DNA from 2 places in the Streptomyces sp. NPDC001373 genome. Region 1 is predicted to be linked to the other one. Evidence: riboswitches for the same ligand, from Rfam matches in the RefSeq annotation. Region 1 holds a riboswitch; the other holds the start of a gene.
The links. Region 1 has a riboswitch for S-adenosylmethionine ahead of thrC (threonine synthase). Riboswitches for the same ligand answer to the same signal wherever they lie in the genome.
Positions count from the first base shown of each region.

Region 2: another riboswitch for S-adenosylmethionine. It lies ahead of ACFY15_RS12615 (aminotransferase class V-fold PLP-dependent enzyme); the one in region 1 lies ahead of thrC (threonine synthase).

Region 1 covers NZ_JBIAWQ010000011.1:164,747-169,150, reverse strand. Annotated here, with positions in the region: gene ACFY15_RS24560 (trehalose-6-phosphate synthase) at 1-1,073, opposite strand, end outside; gene ACFY15_RS24555 (glucosyl-3-phosphoglycerate synthase) at 1,164-2,114, opposite strand; SAM riboswitch class I at 2,320-2,458, shown strand; gene thrC (threonine synthase) at 2,452-3,762, shown strand; gene ACFY15_RS24545 (MoaD/ThiS family protein) at 3,799-4,077, shown strand.
Region 2 covers NZ_JBIAWQ010000004.1:357,529-361,932, forward strand. Annotated here, with positions in the region: gene ACFY15_RS12595 (NYN domain-containing protein) at 1-134, opposite strand, end outside; gene ACFY15_RS12600 (hypothetical protein) at 174-416, opposite strand; gene ACFY15_RS12605 (rhomboid family intramembrane serine protease) at 530-1,264, shown strand; gene ACFY15_RS12610 (Lrp/AsnC family transcriptional regulator) at 1,261-1,542, shown strand; gene ACFY15_RS12615 (aminotransferase class V-fold PLP-dependent enzyme) at 1,587-2,999, opposite strand; SAM riboswitch class IV at 3,231-3,347, opposite strand; gene trpD (anthranilate phosphoribosyltransferase) at 3,437-4,404, opposite strand, start outside.

The sequences.
Region 1 (4,404 bases):
GCGTTGATCTCCGCCGCCAGGTCCGCGACGGCGGCCGTGTAGCTGCGGTAGACCTCCAGGTCCTGGCGGGAGGGGTAGGCCGAGGCCAGGTGGACGACCCGGCCCCGCCATTCGGGGTGGGCGGTCAGCAGTTCCCGGTAGGCGAGCAGGCCGCGCAGGATGTTCTTCGACAGTTCCGTGCGGTCCACGCGGACGATGGTCCGGCGGTCGCCGACCTCGGCGCGGAGCGCGGCCAGCTTCGCGTCGACCTCGGGGCGGTGGGCGAGCGCCCGCAGGTCGTCCCCGTCCACGCCCAGGGGGTACTGGCCCACGCCGGTGAAGCGGGTCTCCCCGTACCGGCCGTCCTCCGCCAGCCTGCGGTGGTGCACCCCGCCCGGGTGGTCCTCCCGGGGGACGAACCCGTCCGCGACGCCGTGGACGTCGTCGAAGGTGGCGCCGCTGATGAAGGCGGCGGCCCAGGCCGCGGTGTGGAAGCCCAGCTGGTCGGCGCCGAGCATCCCCCACACCAGCCGGCTGCGGATGTCGTCCGGGAGCATGTGCAGGAAGTCGGTCGAGGCCCACGGCGTGTGCGTGAAGTGCGCGATCCGCAGGTCCGGGCGCAGCTCCCGCAGGGCCCCCGGGACCAGGGCCAGGTGGTAGTCCTGGACCAGGACGCGGGCGCCTTCCGCCGCCTCCTGCGCGAGCGCTTCGGCGAAGGCCTGGTTGTAGGTGGTGTACGCGTCCCAGCGCCGCCGGAACTCCGCGTCGAAGACGGGCTCGCGCGGGATGTCGTAGAGGTGGTGGTGGGTGAACCAGAGCACCGAGTTCGCGATGCCGTTGTACGCGTCGTGGTAGACCTCGGGATCGATGTCCAGCATCCGCACGCCGGGCTCGGAGACCCCGCGCCGGACGGCCTCGCGGTCGGCGTCGGAGAGGGGCGCGCAGATCCACAGGGCCCCGGGCTGCGCCGCGAGGGCCGCGGACAGGCCGGAGACCAGACCGCCCCCGCCGCGCCGGGCGGTGAGCGTGCCGTCGGCGGCGAGGGCGTACGAGAGCGGGCCGCGGTTGGCGGCGACGAGTACCTGAGAAGCCATGCCGCGAACCTAGCCCGGGGTCTCCTCGCTCAAACGTCCGGGAAATGACCGGTTCGTCACGTACCGGTCACGGGGGCCCCGCTTTCCGCCTCACGCCACGCGCCGGACCGCGTACTCCTCGATCTCCAGCATCGGCGGCCGCTCCTCGGTGTCCACGGGGTAGGTGCGCGGAACGAACCCGTCCGGCCCCCTCTCGAACTGGGTGAGCTCCGGCCGTACGAGGTGGGCGCGCGAGAGCCGCAGCTGTGCGGTGCGGTAGATGGCGGCGGCCATCCGGCCCAAAGCCTGTCCGTTCTGGTGCCGGTGGAGGCGGACGCCGACGTCGACCTGGGCCAGCGCGTCCAGTCCGACGGTGTGCAGGGCGTCGACCAGCAGGCCGAGCTCGACCCCGTAGCCGACGGGGAACGGCAGGCGTTCCAGCAGGGAGCGGCGTACGGCGTACTCGCCGCCCAGGGGCTGGACGAAGCCGGCCAGCTGCGGCCAGTGGAGGTTGAGGAGGGGGCGGGCCACCAGTTCCGTGACGCGTCCGCCCTGGCCGGGGGCGTCCCCCAGCGGGCGGTCGTACATCGCCTTGACGAACTGCACCTGCGGGTCGGTGAGCAGCGGGCCGACGATGCCGGAGACGAAGGCGGACGAGAAGTCGCGCAGGTCGGCGTCAACGAAGCAGACGACCTCGCCGGTGGTGGCGAGCAGGGAGCGCCAGAGCACCTCGCCCTTGCCGCGCACGGCGGGGACGCGGGGGAGGATCTCGTCCCGGTGGACCACGCGGGCGCCGGCCTTCGCGGCGACCTCGGCCGTACGGTCGCTCGACCCGGAGTCGACGACGACCAGCTCGTCCACCAGGGGGACCGGCAGGCCCTCGACGAGGTCGCGCCGGATCACCTCCACGATCTCCCCGACCGTGGCCTCCTCGTCGAGGGCCGGCAGGACCACGCTCACGGTGGTCCCGGCCGCCCGTTTCCGCTCCAGCAGCTGGTCGAGCGGTCGGTCGGCGGCGGACCAGGAGCGGTCGGCCAGCCAGCGCTCCACCTCATCCAGCACCCTCGGTACTCCCTGGTCACTCGGAGGCGGCGTCACACCCGGCGGATTTGGGCCGAATTGTGATCCATCTCGCGGTTCGGACAGCCGTCTCAAGCGGCCGCCCCTTCAGTTACAGTCTTGAACAACGCGAAGGTCCACCGCATGCCGGGGGTCTTCGCGAACAAACGCACCGGCGCGCCATCGAGCGCGTGTGCCGGTGCCATACCGCTCATCCAGAGGGGCAGAGGGACACGGCCCGTTGAAGCCCCGGCAACCCTCCAGTCGGTTCTCGCTCGCGCGGGGCCCCGGCTAGGGAAGGTGCCAATTCCGTCTCATGGCGAAGTGCGCCATGGGGAAGATGAGGAGAAAGGGCCTCGCCATCATGGCTGCACAGACTGTCGCCACTTCCGCCACTCCCGGATCCGTCGATCTCGGCCCCGCCACCGGCCTTTCCTGTCGTGAGTGCGGTACCCGCTTCGAGCTCGGCCCCATCTTCGCCTGCGTCGAGTGTTTCGGTCCGCTGGAGGTCGCCTACGAGCTGCCGGCCGGCGACCCGGAGGCCCTGCGCGCGGCGATCGAGGCCGGCCCGAACAACATCTGGCGCTACGCGCCGCTGCTGCCCGTCCCCGCGGACGTGGCCTCCAAGCCCAGCCTGAACCCCGGCTTCACCCAGCTGGTGGACGCCGCGAACCTGGCCAAGGAGCTGGGCGTCACCGGCAAGCTGTACGTCAAGGACGACTCCGGCAACCCGACGCACTCCTTCAAGGACCGCGTCGTCGCGATCGCCGTCGAGGCAGCCCGCGCCTTCGGCTACACCACCCTCTCCTGCTCCTCCACCGGCAACCTGGCCGGAGCCGTCGGCGCCGCGGCCGCCCGCGCCGGCTTCCGCTCCTGCGTGTTCATCCCGCACGACCTGGAGCAGGGCAAGGTCGTCATGGCCGGTGTCTACGGTGGCGACCTGGTCGGCATCGAGGGCAACTACGACGACGTCAACCGCTTCTGCTCCGAGCTCATCGGCGACCCGCTGGGCGAGGGCTGGGGCTTCGTCAACGTCAACCTGCGCCCTTACTACGGCGAGGGCTCCAAGACCCTCGCCTACGAGATCTGCGAGCAGCTCGGCTGGCAGCTGCCCGACCAGATCGTCATCCCGATCGCCTCCGGCTCGCAGCTCACCAAGATCGACAAGGGTCTGCAGGAGCTGATCAGGCTCGGTCTGGTCGAGGACAGGCCCTACAAGATCTTCGGCGCCCAGGCCGAGGGCTGCTCCCCGGTGTCGACCGCCTTCAAGGCCGGCCACGACGTGGTCCGCCCGCAGAAGCCGAACACGATCGCCAAGTCCCTGGCCATCGGCAACCCGGCGGACGGCCCGTACGTGCTCGACATCGCGCGCCGCACCGGCGGTTTCGTCGAGGACGTCACCGACGAGCAGGTCGTCGAGGCCATCAGGATCCTGGCGCGGACCGAGGGCATCTTCGCCGAGACCGCGGGCGGCGTGACCGTCGGCGTGACGAAGAAGCTCATCGAGAACGGGCAGCTCGACCCCTCGCTGACCACCGTGGTCCTCAACACCGGTGACGGCCTCAAGACCCTGGAAGCGGTGTCCGGCACCGGCCAGACCGCCACCATCCGCCCGAGCCTGGACGCGTTCCGCGCCGCCGGCCTGGCCTGACCCTTCCCCAGCACTCCACGGAAAGGCGGTAGCGCCATGAGCGTCAACGTCCGCATCCCCACCATCCTGCGCACCTACACCGGCGGCGCCGCCGAGGTCCCGGCCGAGGGGGCAACCCTCGCCGAGGTCATCGACTCCCTGGAGGCGAACCACCCGGGGATCGCCGCGCGCGTCCTGGACGACCAGGGCAGGCTGCGCCGCTTCGTGAACGTCTACGTCAACGACGACGACGTGCGCTTCGAGGGCGGCCTGCAGGCGGCGACGCCGGACGGCGCCGGCGTCTCGATCATCCCCGCCGTGGCGGGCGGCTGCTGATCCCGGGAATCTGAATTGCCCCCTCCGCTAAAAGTGGAGGGGGCAATTCTGCTTGGTTGGGCGCGGTAGAGTTGGGGAAGTCCCCTCCGCTGTTCTTGCCCGCCGCATATGAACGGGCTGCGGGAGGGTTGACATTGAGTCAACATGCGTGTGCCTTTTGGGGCGTTGGTGAGGGTTGTCTGGCCCGACTTGCCCAGGAATAGGCCAAATTTTCAGCCCATTTCCCCTTTTGCGCGTGTCCAGATTTCTCGTCGGAATGACCTGTTGCAGACAGCAGCGGTGCAGATACATTCAGCCCCGGTCGAGGCGTTCCGGCGCAAGTTCTGA
Region 2 (4,404 bases), on a different contig from region 1:
GTCAGGCCGCCGAAGGCGTCCGAGACGAGCGAGACGACCCGGCGCCGCACGCCTTCCGGCAGTGGGCGGTCGAGGACCTCCGCGGCGTCGCGGGCCGCGTCGGCCGGCCCGGCGCCGCTTGCTGGCTCCACAATCCGTCACCCCTACCGTGATCTCCTGCGGGCCCGGCTCCGTCAGGAGTCGGTGCCCGGCCTGTCGACGAGCTCGATCTGGTCCACCGCGTTGCACCAGCGGCAGCGGACCGACTCGATGGTCTCACTGACCACCTCGCGCTCCTCGACCTTGGGCTCCCCGGCGAGGTCGAGGTGGACGTACTCCACGACCTTCGACGATCGGGTGACATCGAACCGCGTGAGGTTGCCGCACAGGGTGCAGCGCCATCGGGTGGTGTCGGTCGGCAGGGGAACCGTCGTCATCAGGCCGCTCTCTCCTTCGTAGCTCGTTCAATTAAAGCCTTCCGCGGCGGCCGGAGGACCGCAGCACGTAACCCTACGGCCTGGCACCACCCTCAGGGGGGTCCACCTGCGTCATGCTCTTTCCCATGATCGTAAAGTGGCGGGCCGTGCGCGAGGCCGCCCGGGGCCCCGTGGTCACGTACGCGCTGATCGCCGGCTGCTGCGCGGCGTTCCTGACGAGCCCGGCCTCGGGCCTGAACCCGTCCTTCGGGACCGGTGACCGGCTGATAGCGACGGGGACGGCCTACTTCCGGCACTGGGGCGTGGTCCCGGACGAACTCTTCTCGGGGGCGGTGCGCCCGCTGCTGACCCCGCTGACGGCGCTCTTCGTCCACGGCAGCTGGCTGCACCTGCTCGGGAACATGCTCTTCCTCTACGTCTTCGGCGCCATGACGGAGGAGCGGATGGGCCGGCCGGCGTTCCTCGTCTTCTACCTCTGCACCGGCTACGTGGCCCTGGCGGCCTACGCGGCGGCCAACGCCTCCTCGGACCAGACCCTGGTCGGGGCGTCCGGTGCGATCTCGGCGGCGCTCGGCGCGTTCCTGTGCCTGTTCCCGCGGGCCCGGGTGACGAGCCTGTTCCCGTTCCTGCTGTTCCTGCCGCTGCGGTTCCCGGCGTGGATCGTGCTGATGTTCTGGTTCGGACTCCAGTGGCTGGCCGCGCACCGGGCGGGGAGCGGGCCGGGGGTGGCCTACCTCGCCCACGTGGTGGGCTTCTCCGTGGGGTTCTGCTACGCGTGGGCGCGATATCGCCGTACGACTAGAGTGAGGCGACCAGTGACTGCCGGCGAGGGAGACAGCCAACCGTGATCACCGCGATCGTGCTCATCAAGACCAGCGTGGACCGGATCCCCGAGATCGCCGAGTCCATCGCCCAGCTGGACAGCGTCAGCGAGGTCTACTCCGTCACCGGTACGTACGACCTGATCGCGCTGGTCCGCGTGGCCCGCCACGAGAACCTGGCGGACATCATCCCCGGCCGGATCTCCAAGATCCCCGGCGTCGAGGCCACCGACACCCACGTCGCGTTCCGCACCTACTCCCAGCACGACCTGGAAGCCGCCTTCGCCATCGGCCTGGACGCGTAGCACCGGCGGGGCTGGTGTCAGCCCCGCCGGCGGCCGGCGCCCCGCTACACCGCCGGGACGCAGCGGCCGTCCGCGGTGCGGTACCGCCACTTCGCGCCGTCCGCGACGAGCTCCTTCACCGCGCGGACGAACCGCTCCACGTGCTCGTCCGGGGTGCCCGCCCCGAAGCTGACCCGGATCGCGTTCAGCGACCTCCCCCGGCCTCCGGCCGCGGGGACCCCCACCTCGCTCCGCTCCCCCGGCGCCCCGCACTCGCCCGGCTCCTGCGGCTCGCCGCCCAGCAGCGTCCGCACCAGCGGGTGGGCGCAGAACAGCCCGTCCCGGACCCCGATCCCGTACTCCGCGGACAGCGCCGCCGCGAAGTGCGAGCTGTTCCAGCCGTCGACCACGAACGAGATGACGCCGACGCGCGGGGCGTCGTCCCCGAACAGGGACAGCACCCGCACCGCCGGGACCTCGGCCAGCCCCTCGCGGACCTTCGCGACGAGGTGCCGCTCGCGGGCGACGAGGTCCTCGAAGCCGGCCTCCTCCAGCGCGCGGCAGGCGGAGGCGATGGAGTAGACGCCGATCACGTTCGGGGATCCGGCCTCGTGCCGGGCGGCGGTGGTGTGCCACTCGACGTCGACGCCGCCGTCCTCGCGGCGGGCCACCGTACGCGAGGCGCCGCCCCCGGCCAGGTACGGCTCGGCCTCCCGCAGCCAGTCCGCGCGGCCGGCGAGCACGCCCGCGCCGAAGGGCGCGTACAGCTTGTGCCCGGAGAAGGCGACCCAGTCCACGTCCAGCTCCCGCACCGAGACGGGGTGGTGGGGCGCCAGCTGGGCGGCGTCCAGCACGATCCGCGCGCCGTGGGCGTGGGCGGCGGCGGCGAGCTCCCGGACCGGCCACAGCTCGCCGGTGACGTTGGACGCCCCGGTCACGCAGACCAGCGCCGGGCCGTAGGGCTCGCGGTCGGCGAGCGCCCGCTCCAGGGCGGCGACGGCCTCGCCGGGGGTGCGCGGGGCGTCGAGGCAGGTGACCTGCGCGTCGCGCCAGGGAAGCAGCGAGGCGTGGTGCTCGGTCTCGAAGACGAAGACCTGACAGTCGGCGGGGAGCGCGGCGGCCAGCAGGTTCAGGGAGTCGGTGGTGGACCGGGTGAAGACCACCTGGTCGGCGGGGCGGCAGTCGAGGAACGCGGCGACGGTGGCCCGGCTCTGCTCGAAGAGATCGGTGGAGAGCTGCGAGAGGTAGCCCGCGCCGCGGTGGACGCTGCCGTAGTAGGGGGCGTACGCGGCGACGTCGTCCCAGACCCGCTGGAGCGCGGGGGCGCTGGCCGCGTAGTCCAGGGCCGCGTAGGTGACCTCGCCGCCGGTGACGAGCGGGACGGTGACGTCCCGGCCGAGCACGGGCAGCGGCTCGGCACGGGCAGGGCTCTCGGCGGCGGGAGCGGGGGCGGTGGCGGTGTTCGGGTACGCGGACATGGCGGTATCTCCCGGCAGGCAGGGCTGAATGGCTTCGGTGTGCCCGTACGCGGGTACGGCGGCGCGCGGTGGCGGCAGCGGCCGTAGGGGGTACGGGAAGGACCTCGAACCGGTCGGGGGTACGCGGAAGGGACCCTGGTCCGAGGGATGAAGAAGGGGCGGAGTCGCCCTATCGCATTCGCTTGCTCACGGAAAACGCTCCTCGAGAGACCAGGACCCCTGGTGTCGAGGGATCCGCGCTTGCCGTAGACCTCGCTGCCTACGACCTGGTCATCACCCGGGGCACCCCGCCACGGAAGGAGGGTTGCCGGACAGCGAGCCGGGGCCTTGACGCTGTCACTCGTGACCTTGGGCAGCATCCTGCCACAGGGTCCCCCGGACACAGGACCCCGGTCCACGATGTGGACCGGGGTCGTGGCCGCAGGCACCGGGCCGGGTCAGGCGTTGCTGGCCGCCACCCACCGCTCCAGGGCGGCCCGGGCGGCGCCCGAGTCGATGGATTCGGCCGCACGGGCGATGCCCGCCGACAGCTGCTCCTCCAGCGAGCCCGTCCCCGGGTCCACGGCCACCAGGGCGGACGCCGAGTTCAGCAGGACGGCGTCGCGCACCGGGCCGGTCTCCCCCGCCAGCAGGCGGCGGGCCACGTCGGCGTTGTACGACGGGTCGCCGCCGCGCAGGGCCGAGATGTCGATGGTCGCGATGCCCACGTCGCGCGGGTCGAAGGAGTGCTCGGTGATCCGGCCCTCGCGGACCCACCACACCCGGGAGGTCCCGGTGGTGGTCAGCTCGTCCAGGCCGTCGTCGCCGCGGAAGACGAGGGCCGAGGTGTTCCGCTCGGCGAGCACACCCGCCATGATCGGGGCCAGCCGGGGGTCGGCGACGCCCACGGCCTGCGCCGTGACCCGGGCGGGGTTGGTGAGCGGGCCGAGGCCGTTGAACGCCGTGCGCACCCCGAGGTCCCGTCGTGCCGAGGCCGCATACCGCAGGGCGGGGTGGAAGACCACCGCGGAGCAGAAGGTGATGCCGGCCTCCTCGGCGACCTGTGCCACCCGCTCCGGGGTCAGGCGCAGGTTGACGCCGAGCTTCTCCAGGACGTCGGAGGAGCCACTGGCGGAGGAAGCGGCCCGGTTGCCGTGCTTGACGACCTTCGCGCCCGCGCCGGCCGCCACGATGGCGGACATGGTCGAGATGTTGACGGTCTTGGCGCCGTCGCCGCCGGTGCCGACGATGTCGACGGTCCGTCCGGGCACCTCGATCAGGTTGGCGTGGGCGTACATCGTGCGGACCAGCCCCGTGTACTCCTGCACGGTCTCGCCCTTGGCCCGCAGGGCCACCGCGAAGCCCGCGATCTGCGCGTCGGTGGCCTCGCCGCGCATGATCCGCTCCATCGCCCAGGCGGTGTCGT